Regions from separate parts of the Citrobacter sp. CRE-46 genome, predicted to be linked through region 1. Evidence: predicted binding sites of a transcription regulator. Region 1 holds the regulator's gene; each other region holds the start of a gene.
What was found. Region 1 encodes PhoB, which activates phosphate uptake and scavenging genes when phosphate is short. Its sites were predicted from a motif close to CTGTCATAAAACTGNCNNAT; they were not measured.
Positions count from the first base shown of each region.

Region 1 (7,649 bases):
GCAACACGCTCGGCCCCGCCATTTTGATCGCGTCGGCAGAGCCGTAAAACAGCCCGGTGCCAATTGCCGAACCTAATGCCATAAAGCGAATGTGCCGGGTGCTCAGCCCACGCTTTAGCTTGTTATTACTTTCCATCGATTCCTAACCTGTTAACACAATAAAAAAACCACGGGGCCATATTAATAGCCCCGTGGTTAAAACTTATTGTCAGTGATTAGTGCGCGCTGGAGGTCACTTGTCGACCCGCGGCGCGATCCCAGATAATTGCCAGGATCACCATCACGACTGTTGGCATCAACCACGCCAGCCCTTGTTCCGCCAGCGGTAAACGCTGGGTCCAGGCCGGTAACACGTCGCCAATTGCAGAAGCTTTAATGCCATCAAGGATACCAAAAATCAGGCTGATAAACATCGCAGGTGCAATGACGCGGGAAGAATTATGCCACCATGAGCGGGTAAAACTTAATACAACCAGTGCGATACATGGCGGATAGATAGCCGTCAGCACCGGAATAGAGATCTGAATCAGATGGCTCAGCCCCAGGTTAGAGACCACCATTGAGAAGCCGCCGAGGATAAATACCAGCGTACGATAAGACAGTGGAACGTACTGGGCAAAGAACTCTGCGCACGCGCAGGTCAGGCCAACCGCAGTCACCAGACAGGCGATGAAAATCAGCGCCGCCAGCAGGAAGCTTCCTGCGCCGCCAAAGGTGTGCTGAACATACGCATGCAGAATCGCCGCGCCGTTAGCTGACTGATCGACCAGAATTGCGCTATCGGAGCCCAGACGGAACAACGCAAGGTACAGCAGCGTTAAGCCCACACCCGCCATCAAACCAGCCCAAACGGTGTAACGGGTCAGCAGACGCGACTCGGTAACGCCACGCGAGCGGGCGGCGTTAACAATAACAATACCAAATACCATCGCGCCCAGCGTATCCATGGTCAGATAACCATTTACGAAACCATTCGAAAATGCTGCGGTTTGATAGGCTTCCATCGCATTGCTGATCGGGCCTGCCGGCCAGACAATCGCGGCGACAGACAGTACCACCAGCGCAAGGATTTTCAGCGGAGCAAGGAAGTTGCCGACGGTATCCAGCAGTTTGCCTGGATACAGCGACACCAAAATAACAATCGCAAAATAGACCACGCTGTAGATGAACAGCGGCAGTGCAGAGTCACCGGTCAGCGGCGCAATCCCGACTTCGAAAGAGACCGTTGCGGTACGCGGCGTCGCGAACAATGGACCAACCGCCAGATAGCAGACGGTAGCCAGCAGCAACCCAGCAACCTTACCGATAGGCGTACTCAGGCTGTCCACACCGCCACCGACTTTCGCCAGCGCGACAACGGTAAGTACCGGAAGACCAACGGCGGTAATCAAAAAGCCAAAAGCCGCAGTCCAGACGTGTTCGCCTGCCTGCAAACCAACCATTGGGGGGAAGATGATGTTACCTGCACCAACGAACAGTGCAAATGTCATAAATCCCAAAGCGATAATATCGCGCGATTTTAACTGATGGGTCATAAAGTCTTACAGCCTGTGGATGTGGTGTTGAAAATAATAAATTTTTGCCTTTCCCTGGGGGACAATACAGCGGCATTTTTGCTCAATTCCAGCGGGAAACACTCCCGACCTGGCGCGGCGAAGAATAGTTTTTCGATTTACCGCGTAAATGCAGTCGGTATGACAGCATCTGGAGCGCAATTTAAACGCTTATAACGTTTTAAAGCAAGGTGGGATCCAAAAACCAGAACAATATAGCGATATGAAAAATGCAGTTAGCACAAAAAACCATTTCATGGAAAAAGGTATGGGTAATAGTTCGAACAAAAAACAATCAAACGTCGCAAAATTCAGGATGTAACTATTGACCACATAAAAAAACCAGCTCGCGCTGGCTTTTGGAAAGATTATCTTACGAATACGGGTTAATCGTTACTTTTGGCCATTAAACGTTCCGGGATGACGAAACTAAATCGCGTCCCTTTGCCTGGCGTACTTTCGATATTCAGGCGGCTATCGTGATGTTGCAGAGCATGTTTCACGATGGCCAGACCCAGTCCACTCCCGCCCGTTTGTCGGGATCGCGCTTTGTCCACGCGATAGAAGCGTTCGGTCAAACGAGGAATATGCTCCGCAGCAATACCAGGCCCATTGTCCTCGACGCTAAATTCCGCCCCAGAGGCAACATGCTGCCAGCGCACGGTGATGTGCGTACCCGCGGGGGTATGGTTCACCGCGTTATACACAAGATTCGAAATCGCGCTACGCAGTTGCTCCTCATTTCCCCGCACGCTCAGGTGGCTATCAATATCAAAAGTAAACGTATGATTATTCTGACTCAGCGTGTGCGCCTCGTGTTCAACCACGCGCAGCATCATCGGCACGTCCACCTTCTCATTAAGCAGTAGCGCTGGCGCGGCCTCTATTTTCGACAACGTCAGCAACTGCTTCACCAGCCCTTCCATGCGGTACGTTTGCTCACGCATGGTATGCAGCGCTTTTTCACGCGTCGTTCCTTCCAGCGGATGCTCCTGCATCATTTCCAGATAACCTTGTAGCACCGTCAGCGGCGTACGCAACTCATGGCTGGCGTTGGCGAAAAAGTTACGCCGCGAACCTTCCAGTTGGTGCATCTGGGTAACATCGCGCGCGACCATCAGCAATTGCTTATCGGTATAGGGCATCACGCGAATCTCCAGATGCCGTCCGGTATTGAGCACCAGATTGATTGGCCGACTAAAATCACGCGTTTTCAGATATTGCGTGAATTCCGGGTAGCGCAGCAGGTTAAGTATATTTTGCCCGCTATCGTCCGGCCAGCGCAGTCCCAGAACCTGCTGGGCCAGGCCGTTACACCAGAAAATGCCCCCCTCTTCAGTCGTCAACACCACCGCGTCGGGTAGCGATTCCGCCCCACTGCGAAAACGTTTAATCAGATTACCCAGTTCCCGACGGCGCTTTTTGTTGCGCAGCTGCATTTGATGCAGCCCATACAGCAACGGCTCCCAACTTCCGCGCCCCGGCGGCGGGGTCATGCTTCTGTCGACCCATAACCACCAGGACAAGCGTAATAAATTCCAGAAATGCCAGACAAGCAGGCCGGTTACCGACGCCAGCAAAAACCAGGGCAGGTAACCAAAAAAAGCGCTAAGGATAAACGCCGGTATGCAGCAGAGGATCAGCTCCAGTACCAGCCTTTTCCATGACAATCGTTCTAGCAAACGTCTTACTCCATTAACAGCCTAATCCGTCAGGCCCCTATTCATGTTAGTCAGAAGCGGGTCGAAAAACGATATCCCGTCCCACGAACCGTCTGCACCATACGATCATGTCCACTGTGCTCCAGCGCTTTACGCAAGCGGCGGATATGCACATCCACTGTCCGGTCTTCCACGTACACATTGGTACCCCAGACATGATTGAGTAATTGCTCACGGCTATAGACGCGTTCAGGGTGGGTCATAAAGAAGTGCAACAGTTTGAATTCTGTCGGCCCCATATCCAATGGATCCTCGCCGGTCATCACGCGATGCGAGGTTGGGTCAAGGCTCAGCCCCTGCATCTCAATAACCTCTTCCACCGCCATGGGGGAAATACGACGCAGAACAGCTTTAATACGCGCCACCAGCTCCTTGGGAGAAAACGGCTTGGTAATATAATCATCCGCGCCCGTTTCCAGACCCCGTACACGATCTTCCTCTTCTCCCCTCGCCGTCAGCATCATGACGGGAATATCCCGCGTCATCGCTTCGCGCTTGAGATGTTTAATAAACTGTAGGCCCGAGCCGCCGGGTAGCATCCAGTCAAGCAGGACGAGATCCGGCCAGGGTTCATTGAGTTGGTTCACAGCACTGTCATAGTCTTCGGCTTCTACGGTTTGAAAACCGTTTTGCTCGAGCACGAAGCAGACCATTTCACGAATTGGAGCTTCATCTTCTACGACCAGAATACGTCTCGCCATGATTTGCCCTGTTTATAATTAAATCGTTTGCCATCAATACGGTGCCATTATGCGTCAGTTTTATGACAGATTTATGAAAAGATAGTCCAGGTTTAACGCAGCCCCGCGAATTATGACAGCCCTTAAACAAGATATTACCGTCCTTGCAGGGTTATAATCCCCGCCACTGTTTTATCGTCATGGAACTCTTATGCGCATCCTTCACACGTCTGACTGGCATCTGGGCCAAAATTTCTACAGCAAGAGCCGCGCCGCTGAACATCAGGCCTTTCTCGACTGGCTGCTGGAAACGGCACAATCCCAGCAGGTGGATGCCATTATTGTGGCGGGCGATATTTTCGATACCGGCTCACCGCCAAGCTATGCCCGTGAGCTGTATAACCGTTTTGTCGTTAATCTGCAGCAAACCGGCTGTCATCTGGTGGTGTTGGCAGGTAACCACGACTCCGTCGCCACGCTCAACGAATCCCGCGATATTCTGGCGTTTCTCAATACCACAGTGATCGCCAGCGCTGGCCATGCGCCGCAGGTGCTGTCTCAACGCGACGGCACGCCGGGCGCGATCCTGTGTCCGGTGCCTTTTTTACGCCCGCGTGACATCATTACCAGCCAGGCCGGGCTAACGGGACAAGAGAAACAGCAGCATTTGCTATCGGCTATCACCGACTATTACCAACAGCAATATCATGACGCCTGTACGCTGCGCGGCGACCAGAATCTGCCCATCATTGCGACCGGGCATCTGACCACCGTTGGCGCCAGTAAAAGTGACGCTGTACGTGACATTTATATTGGTACGCTGGACGCCTTTCCGGCGCAAAACTTTCCACCCGCCGATTACATCGCGCTGGGACATATTCATCGGGCGCAGGTTATCGGCGGAACAGAGCATATTCGCTACTGCGGTTCGCCAATTGCGCTCAGTTTTGACGAGTGCGGCAAAAGCAAATGCGTCCATCTGGTGAGCTTCGAAAACGGCAAGCTGAGCGCTGTTGAACACCTCACCGTACCGGTCACCCAGCCGTTGGCGGTGCTGAAAGGTGATTTAGCCGCGATTACCGCCCAACTAGAGCAGTGGCGCGGTGTGCAGCAGGAACCGCCAGTCTGGTTAGATATCGAAATCACCACCGATGACTATCTGCACGACATGCAGCGTAAGATTCAGGCATTAACCGAAGATTTACCGGTAGAGGTGTTATTGGTGCGCCGTAGCCGGGAACAGCGCGAACGTATTATGGCGAATGAACGACGTGAAACGCTAAGCGAGCTGAGCGTGACGGACGTTTTTGCCCGTCGCCTGGCGCTGGAAGAACTCGAAGAATCGCAACGCGAGCGCCTGAATCAACTGTTTAGCACCACCTTACACACGCTTGCCGGGGAGACCGAAGCATGAAAATTCTCAGCCTGCGTTTGAAAAACCTCAATTCTCTGAAAGGAGAATGGAAAGTCGATTTCACGGCTGAGCCCTTTGCCAGCAATGGGCTGTTCGCCATCACGGGTCCAACGGGCGCGGGAAAAACCACCCTGCTGGACGCCATTTGTCTCGCGCTGTATCACGAAACGCCGCGGCTCAATACCGTGTCTCAATCGCAAAACGATCTGATGACCCGCGACACCGCCGAGTGTCTGGCCGAGGTCGAGTTCGAAGTCCGGGGCGAAGCCTATCGCGCATTCTGGAGCCAGAACCGCGCGCGCAATCAGCCTGAAGGCAACCTACAGGCTCCGCGCGTAGAACTTGCCCGCTGCGCCGACGGTAAAATCCTCGCCGATAAAGTCAAAGACAAGCTGGAAATGACCGCCGAACTTACCGGGCTGGATTACGGTCGTTTCACCCGTTCGATGCTGCTGTCTCAGGGGCAATTTGCCGCATTTCTAAATGCCAAACCGAAAGAGCGTGCCGAACTGCTGGAAGAGCTGACGGGGACTGAGATCTACGGCCAAATTTCCGCCATGGTGTTTGAAAAGCATAAAGCAGCGCGTACAGAGCTGGAAAAACTGCAGGCGCAGGCCAACGGCGTGGCACTGCTCGCTGCGGAGCAGGTGCAGTCCCTGACAGAGAGTTTGCAGGTACTTACTGACGAGGAAAAACAACACCTTGCAAGCCAGCAGACTCAGCAACAGCATCTCAACTGGCTCATTCGGCAAAATGAGCTACAGGCAGAAATCAACCGTCACCAACAGGCGTTACAGGCCGCAAAACAGGCGCAAGAAGACGCGCAGCCACAGCTGGCGGCGCTGAGTCTGGCACAACCGGCCAGAGCGTTACGCCCTCACTGGGAGCGAATCCAGGAACAAACGGCTACGATAGCGCGTACGCGGCAGAATATTCAGGAAGTGAATGCTCGCTTACAAAGCAGCTTAGCGCTGCGCGGGCGCATCCGTCAGCAGGCGCACACGCAGTCGACCGCCTTGCTCGCCGGACAACAGACGTTAATCGACTGGCTGAACGAACATGATCGCTTCCGCTTGTGGGGCAGCGAACTGGCTGGGTGGAAGGCCCTGCTGGCGCAACACTCCGACGCCAGCGCCCAGCTACGCCAGTGGCAGCAATTACGGGAAAACGACACGCGTAAACTGGATGCGCTGGCGCTTCCCACGCTGACACTTTCGCCGCAGGAGGTCACGGCGGCGCTGGCGCAACATGTGCAGCTCCGTCCGTTACGCCAACGTCTGAGCAATCTGCATGGGCAAATCGCCCCGAAGCAAAAGCAGCTGGCGCAGTTACGCGCGACGCTGGTGCAACGTCAGCAAGAGCTAACGCAGCGCAACGCGGTGCTTGCCGAAAAACGTCAGCGCTATAAAGATAAAAATCAGCAGCTTGCCGATGTGAGGATCATTTGCGAGCAGGAAGCCCGCATCAAAGATTTGGAAAGCCAGCGGGCATTATTGCAATCCGGCATGCCTTGTCCGCTGTGCGGCTCCACCACGCATCCGGCGATTGAGCGCTATCAAACGCTCGAACTGAGTGTTAATCAGGCACGACGTGAAGCACTGGAAAAAGAGGTTAAAACCCTGGCTGATGAGGGCTCAACGTTACGCGGTCAGCTTGAGGCCATAACCCAGCAACTCCAGCGCGATGAGCGTGAAGCACAGACGCTTTCTCAAGAGGAGCAAGCGCTTACTCAAGAGTGGCAGACAGTCACTACCAGCCTTAGCGTGACGCTGCAACCGCAGGATGATATCGCCCCGTGGTTTGCCGCCCAGGAAGAATACGAACAACAACTTCACCAGTTGAGCCTGCGTCATACCCTGCAGGCGCAAATCACGGCGCATACCGAGCAGATTACCCAGCTCCAGCAGCAAATTGACCAGCGCCAGGCGACGTTAACCGCCGAGCTGGCCCGCCATGGACTGTCCCTTCCTGCTGCAGATGACGCTAATTCGTGGCTGAGTGAGCGGGCGAGAGAAGCGCAAATGTGGCAGCAGCGCCAGAACGAACTCACCGAGTTACAGGCGCGAATAGCTCAGCTCACGCCGTTGCTGGAAACGCTGCCTGAGAGCGATACGCTGTCTGCAAGTACTGAGAATCTGTCGCTGGAAAACTGGCGACAGGTGCATGACGATTGCCTGTCTTTACAAGGCCAGTGGCAAACCTTGCAACAGCAGGAGGCGCAGGACCTACAGCGCGCCGCAGAAATTCAGGCACAGTTTGATGCCGCACTGCAGGCCAGCAT
Region 1 is NZ_CM184341.1:3,941,250-3,948,898, forward strand. Features, by position in the region: gene proY (proline-specific permease ProY) at 1-136, opposite strand, end outside; gene brnQ (branched-chain amino acid transporter carrier protein BrnQ) at 216-1,535, opposite strand; gene phoR (phosphate regulon sensor histidine kinase PhoR) at 1,940-3,235, opposite strand; gene phoB (phosphate response regulator transcription factor PhoB) at 3,286-3,975, opposite strand; gene sbcD (exonuclease subunit SbcD) at 4,166-5,368, shown strand; gene sbcC (exonuclease subunit SbcC) at 5,365-7,649, shown strand, end outside.

Region 2 (7,649 bases), 2.2 Mb from region 1:
ATACCTTTCCCGTCAATTGCTTCCCTGAGCGAGGCCACGTTGCTGACCGCCTGTTTGCGCGCTTTATCGGTAAAGCCGTTGGCGATCAGCGGTACGCCGCAGCATTTCTCTTTGCTCAGCAGCTGTACGCCGGTTCCCATGGCGTTCAGGACCTTGATCAGGTCTTTGCCGAGTTGCGGATGGTTGTAATTAACAAAACAGCCGTGGAAAAAGGCGACCTGCTCCGGATACTGCGCCTGCTGTGCGGCAACGCTGCGATACCAGCGGCGGAACGTACCAAAGGAGTATTTCGGCAGCGTACGGCGATGGTCGATTTTCAGCGCGTAGTCCAGCAACTGGCGTACCGGTTTCAGCGAGGTGGCGGTATTCACTATCGGCGCGAACGGGGTGGATACACTTCCCATTAAATCCGTATGGCTTAAAACAAAATTACGCAGCGATGGACGCGTAGTGTCATATTTGGCGCGCGCACGCTGGATGATATCGCCAATTTTCACATCTGACGGACACGCCACTTCGCAGCGCTTACAGTTAATGCAGTATTTCAGCGCATCGTCGTATAAGGCGCCATCTTTCAGACGCAGACGCTCGCCGTCCGGTCCGGCCTGTTTTGGGCCAGGGTAGCCCGGATTGACGCGGCTTACCGGGCAGGCGGTGGTGCACACCGTGCACTTGATACAACTTTCAAAACGTGTGTCGCTCATTGCTGTCCTCCTGCACGTTTCGCAATGTCATGTGCGGCGTGTAAGGCGCTGACTGCGCATACGCCGCCTCCGCAACCCTCGGCAATAGGGTCAAAACCACCGAGAACAGAACCGATGGCATACATGTTCTCTACCGTTTTCCCCGCCAGCGACGGGCGCAAAGTGGCATCGGTTGTGACGCCAAACTGTTGCCACGGTTGCGGATCGAAGACATCACGCTGATACCACTCGGCGCGGGTGGCGGTTTGCTGTACATCCAGTCCGAGGATCGGTTCGTGAATGGCCTCGCGCGTGGCGACCAGACCGCTGCTGAAAAAGCTGCCGCTGGCGAGCACGGCGAAGCGTGGACGCAACGGGATATCGGCATGGTTACGGGTCCAGACTTCATTGACGACGCCATCCTGACAGGTGATTTTCTTCACTTCATCACCCGGCATCCAGACACCGCCCTGGCGTACAAACTGGCGCTGTAATTTGTTGTGCAGACGCATACCCAGTACCGAAGGCGGTAGAGTCGGTAACAGCGTCAACGAGCAGGGAAGGCGCTCGTTAAGCCAGTGCCAAAGGCGCTCATCCGCCAGGCCGAAACAGGCTGGCATAATAATCATGTCGCAGGTTTTTGCCAGTGGCAGTAAAGCATCATAGAGCAGCGACCATTTATCTTCGTTGTCCAGCAGGCGCGCAATATTGACAGCGCGAAACTCGGTTGGATTATCACGCAGGACATCCAGTTCAGGCAGATCGATTTCCGCCGTCTCGACGCTGAGATTGCGCTGGCGCAGCGAGGCCGCGGCGAGATGCGCCTGAAAATCCAGTAAACCGCTGATACCGACAACGCAGATACGCTGTGCGGACAGTGGCCACACCGGAACTTCTGGGGAACTTAACCAGGTTGAGCGCAGGGTTCCCAACGGGGTTACGCGTTGATGTGACTGGTGTACTTTGCCCTGCAAATGCGTTCCGCATTCTTCCAGCAGATCCTGCGCCTGCTGGGCAAGATCCAGGACGTTCTGTGTTCCGATGATGCTATACGGATGCGTGGGCGCCTGAGTACGCAGCGCATTCAGACCGGCTTCTATCTCCATCACCGGTTGACCATCGGGCAAGTTGCTGAGCAAATCCAGTGAGCCGGAGGAAAAATGCAAGGCGCTTTGGCCGCGCGTGACAATCGTACAGCGCAACCCGCTTTTTTGCAGTTGCAGGCCGCACAGCAGTCCTGCCAGGCCGCCGCCGATAATGACGGTATCAAATTTCATCCTGGTGCTCCTTTTCCAGACCGCACAATCCCTGATAGACCCAGCGCGTGAATTCGCTTTCGCGCAGCGCGTCGCCCCAGGCGATAGGCTGCACGCCTTTCCAGCGCTCGTTGAGGAAATCGGAAAGCTGGGTAATAGATTGCGCAGCGGTGGTGACATTAAAACGTTGCAGCAAACCTGCGGCGCGGCAGGCGCACAATTCGCCCTGGCAGGTCCCCATACCAACGCGGGTACGGCGACGCAAATCCAGCAGGCTGTTGACGGTTAAATTCTCGACGGCGTATTGCACTTCGCCCGCAGTGACCGCTTCACATTCACAGACCAGGCTACGGTGCTGACGACCTTCGCTAAGCCACGCCGGGGTGCGATCGCCGTGACGGTAGACCGCCGAACCGCGCAACGGCGCGGGCAACGAAATTACGCGTTTCAGCGTGTGCTCGGTGGATTCCTGCGAGCCGGGCAGCGCGGTGTCTGCGGTGGTGCAAGGTTGAGAATTGCCCAGCTTACGGCAAACGGCATCGGTGGCCCATTCCGCCATCAGACGGTAGGTCATCAGTTTGCCGCCAGTAATGGTGATAAACCCATCCAGTCCGTCACGTTCAGCGTGATCGAACAGCACAATACCGCGGCTGACGTTACGACCGCTTGGATCGTCGTCGCTGGCGACCAGCGGTCGCACACCGGAGTAGGCGCGTAAAATGCGTGTTTTCGCCATAATCGGCGCCAGTTTCTCACCTTCGCGCAGCAGAATATCGACCTCTTCTGCGGTGACGCGGTTGCTGTCGATATCGTCGTAATCAATGTGCTGCGAGGTGGTGCCAATGAGCGAAATGGTATCGCCAGGCACCAGAATATCGGCGTCAGAAGGTTTACGGCAGCGATTAATGACATGCTGGTTTATGCGATGATCCATAATCAGCAGCGATCCTTTGGCCGGGAACATCCGGATACTCAGATCGGCATATTCGGCAATGCGCTGGCCCCAGATCCCGGCGGCATTCACCACCACCGGCGCATGCAGGGACTGCATCTCACCCGTCAGATGATTGCGCACGTTAACGCCGCAAACCGTTGTCCCTTCGCGAATCAGCCCCGTCACTTCATGGGCCGTTAAGATAACCGCGCCATGCTCACGCGCATCCAGCATGTTGGCGGCGGTTAAGCGGAAGGGATCGACCGTACCGTCCGGCACTTTAACTGCGCCAATCAACTGTGGGTTGACGGAGGGTTCGATAATGCGCGCCTGCTGAGGGTCAATCGCTTCTGCGCGAATACCGGCCTCTTCACAGGCGCGAATGAAGGTAGCCTGGAAGGAGAGCTCATCCTCCGGCAGGGTAATAAACAGACCGTCCGTCGGCTCAACGCAATGACGGGCGATACGTTTCAGAATCTGGTTTTCGCTGATGCACTCACGGGCAGATTCAGCGTCGGTGACGGCGTAGCGCGCACCGCTGTGCAGCAGGCCATGGTTACGTCCGGTCGCGCCCGTGGCGATATCGTGGCGTTCCACTAAGATGACGCGCAACCCGCGCAGCGCACAGTCGCGTGCGATCCCTGCACCTGTTGCTCCTCCGCCAATGATAATCACGTCACTTGTTTGCGAGTCGCGAGTTTTCATTGTTTTTCCTCACAGTTCGTTTTTTATCATTTAGCCACATAAAAAACATGGATTGTTTGATTTCGCGCATAATCGCTCATTATTCGAAAATGAAACGTGATTTCGTGCGCCTTTATGAACATTTGTCATAAATCTGTAACAATTTGTGCTGCGTTTCACATTTTTGTTAGGTATCTTTCCTTAACATCGCGGCCACACTGGAAGCGGTAGGGTAGTAATGACGAACTGCAGTGTTTACTTCGAATGAAAGACGGCCACGGAGGCTACGCTATGTTGAGTATTTTTAAACCAGCGCCACATAAGGCGCGTTTGCCTGCTACGGAGATCGATCCGACATATCGTCGATTGCGTTGGCAGATTTTCCTGGGGATTTTCTTTGGTTATGCCGCGTACTATCTGGTACGTAAGAACTTTGCCCTGGCGATGCCATATCTGGTTGAGCAGGGTTTCTCTCGCGGCGATCTGGGTTTTGCCTTGTCCGGTATCTCCATCGCTTACGGATTTTCGAAATTCATCATGGGGTCCGTTTCGGATCGCTCGAATCCGCGCGTTTTCCTGCCAGCAGGTTTGATTCTGGCTGCCGCAGTGATGTTGTTTATGGGCTTTGTGCCGTGGGCGACATCGAGCATTGCGATTATGTTTGTGCTGCTGTTCCTCTGCGGATGGTTCCAGGGGATGGGGTGGCCGCCGTGTGGCCGTACCATGGTGCACTGGTGGTCGCAGAAAGAACGTGGCGGCATTGTTTCCGTCTGGAACTGTGCGCACAACGTGGGCGGCGGTCTGCCTCCTCTGCTGTTCCTGCTCGGTATGGCCTGGTTCAATGACTGGAAAGCGGCGCTGTATATGCCTGCTTTCGGTGCGATTGTGGTTGCGCTGTTCGCCTTTGCGATGATGCGAGATACGCCGCAGTCTTGCGGTCTGCCGCCTATCGAAGAGTATAAGAACGACTACCCGGACGACTACAACGAGAAAGCCGAAGAAGAGCTGACCGCCAAGCAGATCTTCATGCAGTACGTACTGCCAAACAAACTGTTGTGGTACATCGCTATCGCCAACGTGTTCGTTTATCTGCTGCGCTACGGCATCCTGGACTGGTCACCAACCTACCTGAAAGAAGTGAAGCATTTCGCACTCGATAAATCATCCTGGGCCTACTTCCTGTATGAATACGCGGGTATTCCGGGCACGCTGCTGTGTGGTTGGATGTCGGATAAAGTCTTCCGTGGCAACCGTGGCGCGACCGGCGTGTTCTTTATGACGCTGGTGACTATCGCGACCATCGTTTACTGGATGAACCCGGCAGGGAACCCGAACGTTGATATGGCTTGTATGATTATCATCGGCTTCCTGATCTACGGCCCGGTCATGTTGATCGGTCTGCATGCGCTGGAACTGGCGCCGAAAAAAGCGGCGGGCACGGCGGCAGGCTTTACCGGACTGTTCGGTTATCTCGGCGGTTCTGTGGCGGCGAGCGCCATTGTCGGCTACACCGTTGACTTCTTCGGCTGGGACGGCGGCTTTATGGTGATGATTGGCGGTAGCGTGCTGGCGGTCATTCTGCTGGTGGTCGTCATGATTGGCGAAAAACGTCACCACGAAGAAGTACAGCTGAAACGTAACGGGGGCTAATTTATGAAAACCACATTGAAAAGTCTCAGCGTGGCGCTGATGCTGGCTGGTATGGTTGTTAGCAGCGCGGCGGTCGCCGCCGATAAAATCGTGATTGCGCATCGTGGGGCAAGCGGTTATTTACCGGAGCATACGCTGCCCGCGAAAGCGATGGCCTATGCTCAGGGCGCGGATTATCTGGAGCAGGATTTGGTAATGACCAAGGATGACCATCTGGTCGTCCTGCATGACCACTACCTGGACCGCGTCACCGATGTCGCTGAGCGTTTTCCGGATCGTGCGCGTAAAGATGGACGTTATTACGCCATCGACTTTACGCTGGACGAGATCAAATCGCTGAAATTTACCGAAGGCTTTGATATCGAGAATGGCAAAAAGGTACAGACTTACCCTGGGCGCTTCCCGATGGGTAAATCTGATTTCCGCGTGCACACTTTCGAAGAAGAGATTGAGTTCGTTCAGGGACTGAATCATTCAACCGGTAAAAACATCGGCATTTACCCGGAAATGAAGGCGCCGTGGTTCCATCACCAGGAAGGGAAGGACATCGCAGCGAAAACGCTGGAAGTGCTGAAAAAGTACGGGTATACCAGCAAAAACGACAAGGTTTACCTACAGTGTTTTGATGTCGCGGAGTTAAAGCGCATTAAAAATGAACTGGAACCAAAGATGGGGATGGATCTCAATCTGGTGCAGTTGATTGCGTACACTGACTGGAATGAAACCCAGGAGAAAAAGCCGGACGGTAGTTGGGTTAATTACAACTATGACTGGATGTTTAAACCGGGTGCCATGAAGCAGGTGGCGCAGTATGCGGACGGCATTGGGCCGGACTACCACATGCTGGTTGATGAGAAGTCGAAAAAAGGCAATATCTCGTTAACTGGCATGGTTCAGGACGCGCATCAGAACAAGATGGTGGTGCATCCTTATACTGTTCGTGCCGATCAGCTACCGGATTACACCACTGACGTAAACCAGCTGTATGACATTCTGTATAACAAGGCGGGCGTTGACGGGTTGTTCACCGACTTCCCCGACAAAGCAGTGAAATTTCTGAATAAAGAGTAATGGCACAAGGCCTGTGATGCACCTCCGGTCACAGACCTTATTGGATAACGTTATAAACTGTTAGATAAGGCCGTCTGCTGTCAACGTTTCCATACAAGCCTGCAGGAGAAATAAAGGGCTGCCGTCCACTGGCGGCTCTTTTGCCAGTAACGATATCTGTCGATAGAACGTCGGCTCCAGAGACACCGAGCGTATCTCCCCGCCAACGGCCTTCAGCGTTAACTCCGGTAATAACGCAATACCCAGTCCCTGACGAATAAAACTCATCGCGGTATCCGGATGGTTAAATTCGTATTTAATAACCGGCTCGATACCTTTCTCTTTAAATAGCGTCATGATGCTTAATTCATAGCGACCTTTACTGATAATCAGCGGTTCTCCCACCAGTTGTTCAACCGTAACCGCGGTATTGGCTGCCAGAGGATGGCTTTCGGGAACCACAACGGTAAATTTATCGCGATAGACTGGTACGCAGTACATGCCGCTCACCGGAAAATGCACAAATCCGGCATCAATGTCCCCACTGCGCAGGGAATCAACGATCGCCGTGCTGTTCTCTTCGAAGGGAATGATTTTGATGTGCGGATGATGCTGCTCGAAGTGGTGGATAATGCCCGGTAAAATGCAGGCGCAGGCGCTGGGAAAGCAGCCGATGCGCAGGGTTCGGGCTGGGTTTTTTCGCTCCTGCTCGGCAATCTCTTTCACCGCGTTGGTTTCTGCAACGATCATGCGCAGGTGCGGAACGATCCGCCTTCCAACCGGGGTGAGCTGAATGTCTTTACGGCGCTCGCGGATAAGACATTCGACTCCCAACTCTTCTTCAAGCGCCGAAATGGCCTGGCTTACAGCGGATTGGGTCATATACAGCCGCTTACTGGCTTCGGTAAAACCGCCGCATTCAAGCACGGTAAGCAGGGCGTGGATCTGGGTTAATGTCATTAGTTCCTTCTAATTAACAATATTAAAACGATTAATTTCTCTAATATGATGAATCTGTTTACACTTGCGGTCTACCGTATAAATCACATTTTGACGCACCTCTCCGTTGCTCAGTTGAGCTGAGCGTTGCCTGCGTGCGCCGTCTGGACAGGCTGTCGAATATGAAAGAAAAACTGTGGACGAAAGATTTTTGGGCAATCACGATCATTAGCTTCATTATATTCTTTGTGTTTTATGTCCTGCTCACGTTATTACCGATCTATATTTCGGATCGCCTGCACGCCACGCCGGATAAAGCCGGCTTATTGGTCACCTTCTTTTTAGGTGCCGCAATTGTTGTGCGTCCGTTTGCCGGGCAATGGGTGGGGAAATATTCGAATAAAACGATTCTGGTGCTCTCTTCTCTGGCCTTTTTGGTTGTCACTGCGCTGT
Region 2 is NZ_CM184341.1:1,746,014-1,753,662, forward strand. Features, by position in the region: gene glpC (anaerobic glycerol-3-phosphate dehydrogenase subunit GlpC) at 1-704, opposite strand, end outside; gene glpB (glycerol-3-phosphate dehydrogenase subunit GlpB) at 701-1,960, opposite strand; gene glpA (anaerobic glycerol-3-phosphate dehydrogenase subunit A) at 1,950-3,578, opposite strand; gene glpT (glycerol-3-phosphate transporter) at 3,849-5,207, shown strand; gene glpQ (glycerophosphodiester phosphodiesterase) at 5,211-6,278, shown strand; gene AC534G_RS08215 (LysR family transcriptional regulator) at 6,339-7,217, opposite strand; gene AC534G_RS08220 (MFS transporter) at 7,379-7,649, shown strand, end outside.
Region 2: glpT (glycerol-3-phosphate transporter) is a predicted target of PhoB. The motif match lies at 3,701-3,720, and genes of this name have one in related genera.

Region 3 (7,649 bases), 430 kb from region 1:
CAACTGGCGGATACCCTACGGCAACAGGGATGTTGGGTGACAGCAATTCGCCCGCCGACGGTGCCCGCCGGTACGGCCAGATTACGGCTGACGCTGACCCAGGCGCATGAGGTGCAGGATATCGATCGTCTACTGGAGGTGTTGCATGGCGCAGGTCAATAAACGGGCGATTGCCGCCGCGTTTGGCCGCGCGGCCACCCACTATGAGCAACACGCAGAGCTACAGCGTCAAAGTGCCGATGCGTTACTGGCGTTACTGGCGTTACTGGATGGCGGCACGTTCTCGCAGGTATTGGATGCGGGCTGTGGGCCTGGACGTATGAGTCGTTACTGGCGTGAGCAGGGGAGTGAGGTCTGCGCGCTGGATCTGTCGTCGCAAATGCTGGCTGAAGCGCAGCGTCACGATGTCGCCCACCATTATCTGCTGGCGGATATCGAAGACATCCCGCAGGCAACCGCGAGCTTTGACCTGGCCTGGAGTAATCTGGCCGTACAGTGGTGTAGCGACCTGCGCGGCGCGTTAAGCGAGCTTTACCGGGTGGTGCGTCCTGGCGGGACGGTGGCGTTTAGTACCCTGGCGCAGGGGTCGATGCCGGAACTTCGTCAGGCCTGGCAGGCGGTTGACGATCGGGAGCACGCCAACCGTTTTTTGCCCGTGGCGCAACTGGAAAACGCCCTGTATGGCTGGGATGTTGAATACCAGTCTCATGCCGTCACGCTGTGGTTTGATGATGCGCTGAGCGCCATGCGTTCGCTAAAAGGCATTGGCGCGACGCATTTGCATGATGGGCGCGAGCAACGTGTGCTGACGCGCGCTCAGTTGCGCCAGCTACAGTTAGCCTGGCCCTGTCAGCAGGGGAAATATCCGCTGACCTACCATCTTTTTTTAGGAGTGATTCAACGTGGCTAAAACGTATTTTGTCACCGGGACGGACACCGAAGTCGGTAAAACTGTCGCCAGTTGCGCGCTGCTCCAGGCTGCGGGACAAATGGGGTTGCGCGCCGTTGGCTATAAGCCTGTGGCGTCGGGCAGCGAAATGACGGCTGATGGCCTGCGAAACAGCGATGCGTTGGCATTACAGCGCAATAGCGTTGTGACGGCGGACTATGCGGCGATTAATCCCTACTGCTTCGCTGAACCTACCTCGCCGCATATCATCAGCGCCGACGAAGGTCGCCCCATTCTGGCTTCCGTGATGTCTGCAGGGTTACGCACGCTTGAAGCGCAGGCTGACTGGGTACTGGTGGAGGGGGCTGGTGGATGGTTTACGCCGCTTTCGCCAACGCTGAGTTTTTCCGACTGGGTCAAAACAGAACAGTTGCCGGTGATTCTGGTGGTTGGCGTTAAGCTCGGCTGCATCAATCACGCCATTCTGACCGCCCAGGCGGTGCAGCAGGCCGGACTGACGCTTGCCGGATGGGTAGCCAATGATGTGACGCCGCCCGGCAAACGTCATGCTGAATACATGGCGACGCTAAAGCGCGTGATCCCGGCACCTGGGCTGGGGGAAATTCCCTGGCTGGCAGAAGATCCTGAGCAGGCATCGACCGGACGTTATCTCGATCTCAGCATTTTGTCTTTGACGGCATCAGTTGGTTGAGTCGAGACGGGAAATAACGCTGGTCGCTATTGCAGTAGGCGGACAAGAAAATGGTGAAAATGCGAGCAAGATCTCGGCTCTCCCTGGCCGCCTCGTTAGCTGATAAATATCAAAAAATAGCGATAATTTTTTTTTAGCCCAGCGGAAAAGAGAGTCAGGGTGTTTTTGCCAGGCTACAGTCCACACGGGCTGGAAGCAGTTATCCACTATTCCTGTGGATAACCTTGTGTATTAGGGTTAGAAAACACAATGTAAGCGAGAGAAGACGCGGCCTGCGACTAAATTGATGCGAAAGACGGCTTGAGATAATAATCTTTAAATTACAGATAGTTAGATAAAAGCAATGGCTGTCGCAGAAGTGTCATGTGTTGCCATAAAACTTTCATCGGCTGGCTTGACAAATGTTAAAAAAGGCATTGGTTTGGGGATAACACATTTTTGCTGGTGTTTTATCTTGTCCGGGGGCAAATTTTGGCCTGCAGTCACGGCTATTTTGCGGGTGTAACAGAAATATTCTGGCGCGTTACTGTTTTTTCATCCAGTATATTTTACTGGCAAAATATACGACTGCGAGTAAAATTACACACCTGCCCGCCCATTGCTTCAGGTAGCTGCTCATGAGTAAACCGTTCAAACTAAATTCCGCTTTTAAACCCTCTGGCGATCAGCCTGAGGCGATACGTCGCCTGGAAGAAGGTCTGGAGGACGGTCTGGCGCATCAGACGCTGCTGGGGGTGACGGGATCGGGGAAAACATTCACCATCGCGAATGTGATTGCGGACCTACAGCGTCCTACCATGGTGCTGGCGCCTAACAAGACGCTTGCCGCGCAGCTATATGGCGAGATGAAAGAGTTCTTTCCGGAAAACGCGGTGGAATATTTTGTCTCCTACTACGACTATTATCAGCCGGAAGCTTACGTACCGAGTTCTGATACCTTCATCGAGAAGGATGCCTCGGTCAACGAACACATTGAGCAGATGCGTCTGTCGGCGACCAAAGCGCTACTGGAACGTCGGGATGTCGTTGTGGTGGCGTCGGTTTCCGCCATTTATGGTTTGGGCGACCCGGACCTGTATCTTAAAATGATGCTGCATCTGACGGTGGGGATGATCATTGACCAGCGCGCGATCCTGCGTCGTCTGGCGGAGCTGCAATATACCCGTAACGATCAGGCATTCCAGCGCGGTACCTTCCGCGTGCGCGGTGAAGTTATCGACATTTTCCCGGCTGAATCCGACGACATTGCGCTGCGCGTGGAACTATTCGATGAGGAAGTCGAGCGTTTGTCGCTGTTTGACCCGCTTACCGGGCAGGTTGAATCGACCATTTCCCGCTATACCATCTACCCTAAAACGCACTACGTCACGCCGCGCGAACGTATCGTGCAGGCGATGGAAGAAATTAAAGTCGAGCTGGCAGACCGCCGTAAAAATCTGCTGGCGAATAACAAGTTGCTGGAAGAGCAGCGCTTAAGCCAGCGTACACAGTTCGATCTGGAAATGATGAACGAGCTGGGTTATTGCTCGGGGATTGAAAACTATTCCCGCTATCTGTCCGGACGCGGTCCAGGCGAGCCGCCGCCGACGTTGTTTGATTACCTGCCGGCTGATGGTCTGCTGGTAGTGGATGAATCCCACGTCACTATCCCGCAAATTGGCGGTATGTACCGTGGCGACCGGGCGCGTAAAGAGACCCTGGTCGAATACGGATTCCGTTTGCCCTCGGCGCTGGATAACCGTCCGCTTAAATTTGAAGAGTTCGAGGCACTGGCTCCGCAGACCATCTACGTCTCGGCGACGCCGGGGAACTATGAGCTGGAGAAATCCGGTGATGACGTGGTTGATCAGGTAGTACGACCGACTGGCCTGCTGGATCCGGTGATAGAAGTGCGTCCGGTGGCGACGCAGGTTGACGACCTGCTGTCGGAGATCCGCACGCGTGCGGCGATTAACGAACGTGTGCTGGTCACCACGCTTACCAAACGCATGGCGGAAGACCTCACCGAATACCTCGAAGAGCACGGCGAGCGGGTGCGTTATCTGCACTCAGACATCGATACCGTGGAACGTATGGAAATCATTCGTGACCTGCGCCTGGGCGAGTTTGACGTGCTGGTGGGTATCAACCTGTTACGTGAGGGGCTGGACATGCCTGAGGTCTCGCTGGTGGCGATTCTGGACGCAGACAAAGAAGGGTTCCTGCGCTCTGAACGCTCACTTATCCAGACCATCGGTCGCGCGGCGCGTAACATCAACGGCAAGGCTATACTCTACGGCGATAAAATTACCGCCTCGATGGCCAGGGCGATTGGTGAAACTGAACGTCGTCGCGAGAAGCAGCAGCGCTATAACGAAGAGCACGGTATTACGCCGCAGGGGCTGAACAAGAAAGTGGTCGATATTCTGGCGCTGGGTCAGAATATTGCGAAGACCAAGGCGAAGGGCAAAGGGAAGTCACGTGCGGGTGCGAAGTCTGACGTTGTGGAACTGGATATGACGCCAAAAGCCCTGCAGCAAAAGATTCACGAGTTGGAAGGGCAGATGATGCAGCATGCGCAGAATCTCGAATTTGAAGAGGCTGCGACGATCCGCGACCAGTTGCATCAGCTGCGCGAGTTATTTATTGCGGCATCGTAATCCTGTGCCGGATGCGGGGTAACCCCCTTATCCGGCTTACGGGGGGCTTGCGTTTGTCGGCCTGACAAGCGCAGCGCATCAGGCAACGCCACTCAGCCTAATGCCTGGACCGCTTTCTCCAGCGCGCTGTGCAGCAGCTGACGGTCATGACGGTACGGAATATCGCTGGCTTCCAGCACTTCCTGAATCACAATGCGGTCGGTAACGGCGGAAACATCTACTTTCGGGCCGACAACCACCGCGTCAATCACTTTCTTGCCAACGTACTGTTCGATGATTGCCAGCTTATCGTTAAGCGTCAGGCTGGCTGCTGGCAGGCTTAATTCGCGACCCAGGTTGCCAATGTAGACCATCCTGGCGGGGGTACGCCGTAATGCCTGCGCCAGTTCGTCGAGCAGCAGGATCGGCATCAGGCTGGTATAAAAACTGCCTGGTCCTATCAGAATCAAATCTGCTTCGGCGATTGCCTCAACCGCTTCTCGCGTGGTAGGGACTTTTGGCGACAGCATCAGTTCCTGAGGTGGGATAGTGAGCTGATCGATATTCACTTCGCCATAGACTTCATGCCCCTGATCATCAATAGCCATCAGATCCACCGGCAGCTCAGACATCGGAATTAAATGCGCATCCACCTTCAGCAGGTTGCGAATTAAATTAATAGCTTCGAGAGGCCGCACGCTGAGGTGATCGAGCGCCTTTAACATTAAATTTCCGAGGTTATGTCCGGAAAGCTCGCCATTACCGCCAAAACGGTATTCAAACATAGCGGATGCAACGCTGGGTTGGGTAATTAACTGGTTCAGGCAATTACGCATGTCCCCCCAGGCGATGCCGCCTTCAGAATGACGAATACGCCCCGTGGAGCCGCCATTATCGGTGGTGGTGACGATACCCGTCAGTCGTGAACCTAAAGGGGAAAGTGAGGAGAGAACGCGTCCTAATCCATGCCCTCCGCCGAGAGCGACAACGCGATCTAAATCTGCCAGCGTGCGAGTGCGCATAGAGTTTCCTGATATCAATTGATCGGCGCTACAGTACCGTAAATAGCGTGTTTTCAGCAATTATCCAGTTGGCATTTGCCGAAATTAATTTTCGGCGATCTACTCCTTTCTGACGACATGCACCTGACAGCAAGATGATGTATATCAATGCAAAACTGTGGTTTTTGCTTATTCTGTAGCGAAATTGCACGATCATGCCGCTATATACGTATTTATACAGCGTAAGTGTGCTTGGCATTATCGCCATTTACACGCTAGTATCGGCATAACCACTACGTACTCAAAGTATGATGAGTATAAACACTCTAGCCTCTGCACCTGGGTCAAATGATACGGTGCTTTGGCCGTGGCAATTCTCGAACGAGATTGTCACCAGGGCGCAGGAAGAAATGACTGCGTCTCCCGTATTTGGAAAGGTGTACATGGGCTCTCAACTTACCGATGCTTTCGCGCGTAAGTTTTACTACTTACGTTTGTCGATTACCGATGTGTGTAACTTTCGTTGCACCTACTGCCTGCCGGATGGCTATAAGCCCGGCGGGGTCACCAATAACGGCTTTTTGACCGTTGATGAAATTCGCCGCGTCACCCGTGCGTTCGCCAGTCTGGGGACGGAAAAAGTGCGCCTGACAGGGGGCGAACCCTCATTACGTCGCGATTTTACCGACATTATTGCCGCCGTGCGTGAAAACGACGCTATCCGTCAGATTGCGGTAACGACCAATGGTTATCGTCTGGCGCGCGATGCCGCCGCCTGGCGCGATGCCGGGTTGACGGCACTCAACGTCAGCGTCGACAGTCTCGATGCCCGTCAGTTTCACGCCATTACCGGGCAGGACAAATTTCAGCAGGTGATGGCGGGCATTGACGCCGCCTTTGCAGCCGGTTTTGAAAAAGTCAAAGTCAACACTGTGTTGATGCGCGATGTAAACCATCATCAACTGGACACCTTCCTGGCGTGGATCCAACCTCGTCCTATTCAACTGCGTTTTATTGAACTGATGGAAACGGGGGAGGGCAGTGCACTTTTCCGTAAGCATCATATCTCAGGGCAAGTACTGCGCGATGAGCTTCTGCGTCGCGGCTGGATCCACCAGCTTCGCCTGCGCAGCGACGGTCCGGCTCAGGTTTTCTGCCATCCTGATTATGCTGGCGAAATTGGTCTGATCATGCCTTATGAGAAAGACTTTTGCGCCACCTGTAATCGTCTGCGCGTTTCCTCTGTCGGCAAGCTTCATCTGTGTTTATTTGGTGAAGGCGGCGTAAGCCTGCGTGACTTGCTGGAAGATGACGCTCAGCAATCCGCGCTGGAAGAACGCATTTCAACCGCGCTGCTGGAGAAAAAGCAGACCCACTTCCTGCATCAGAACAATACCGGTATTACGCAAAACTTATCTTACATTGGCGGCTGATCGCTAAAAGGAGTTTCCATGAGTCAGGTAAGCGCTGAATTTATCCCGACACGCATTGCTATTCTTACTGTTTCCAACCGTCGCGGCGAAGAGGATGACACCTCCGGTCACTACCTGCGTGACTCGGCGCAGGAAGCGGGCCATCAGATTGTTGACAAGGCGATTGTCAAAGAGAACCGTTATGCCATCCGTGCCCAGGTTTCCGCCTGGATTGCCAGTGACGATGTGCAGGTTGTGCTCATTACCGGCGGCACCGGACTGACCGAAGGTGACCAGGCGCCGGAAGCGTTGCAACCGCTGTTCGACAGAGAAGTTGAAGGTTTTGGCGAAGTATTCCGTATGCTCTCGTTTGAAGAAATCGGTACCGCGACGCTGCAATCCCGGGCAATTGCCGGGGTTGCGAATAAAACGCTGATTTTCGCCATGCCGGGGTCGACCAAAGCGTGCCGTACCGCCTGGGAAAATATCATTGCGCCGCAGCTTGATGCCCGTACGCGTCCGTGTAATTTCCACCCACATTTGAAGAAATAAGTATGTCGCAACTGACTCATATTAACGCCGCTGGCGAAGCCCACATGGTGGATGTCTCTGGCAAAGCAGAAACGGTACGCGAGGCGCGTGCTGAAGCATTCGTGACGATGCGCAGCGAAACGCTGGCGATGATTATCGATGGTAGCCACCATAAAGGCGACGTTTTCGCCACGGCGCGCATTGCCGGTATTCAGGCGGCCAAACGAACCTGGGATCTTATCCCGCTGTGTCATCCGCTGATGCTGAGCAAGGTCGAAGTCAACCTGCATGCCGAACCGGAACACGATCGTGTACGCATTGAGACGCTGTGTCGCCTGAGCGGGAAAACCGGTGTGGAAATGGAAGCGTTAACGGCGGCCTCCGTGGCGGCGTTGACCATCTACGACATGTGCAAAGCGGTGCAAAAGGACATGGTGATTGGTCCGGTGCGCCTGCTGGCAAAAAGCGGCGGCAAGTCGGGAGATT
Region 3 is NZ_CM184341.1:3,507,238-3,514,886, reverse strand. Features, by position in the region: gene bioF (8-amino-7-oxononanoate synthase) at 1-162, shown strand, start outside; gene bioC (malonyl-ACP O-methyltransferase BioC) at 146-910, shown strand; gene bioD (dethiobiotin synthase) at 903-1,601, shown strand; gene uvrB (excinuclease ABC subunit UvrB) at 2,219-4,240, shown strand; gene yvcK (uridine diphosphate-N-acetylglucosamine-binding protein YvcK) at 4,333-5,241, opposite strand; molybdenum cofactor riboswitch at 5,531-5,676, shown strand; gene moaA (GTP 3',8-cyclase MoaA) at 5,664-6,653, shown strand; gene moaB (molybdenum cofactor biosynthesis protein B) at 6,672-7,184, shown strand; gene moaC (cyclic pyranopterin monophosphate synthase MoaC) at 7,187-7,649, shown strand, end outside.
Region 3: uvrB (excinuclease ABC subunit UvrB) is a predicted target of PhoB. The motif match lies at 1,949-1,968, and genes of this name have one in related genera.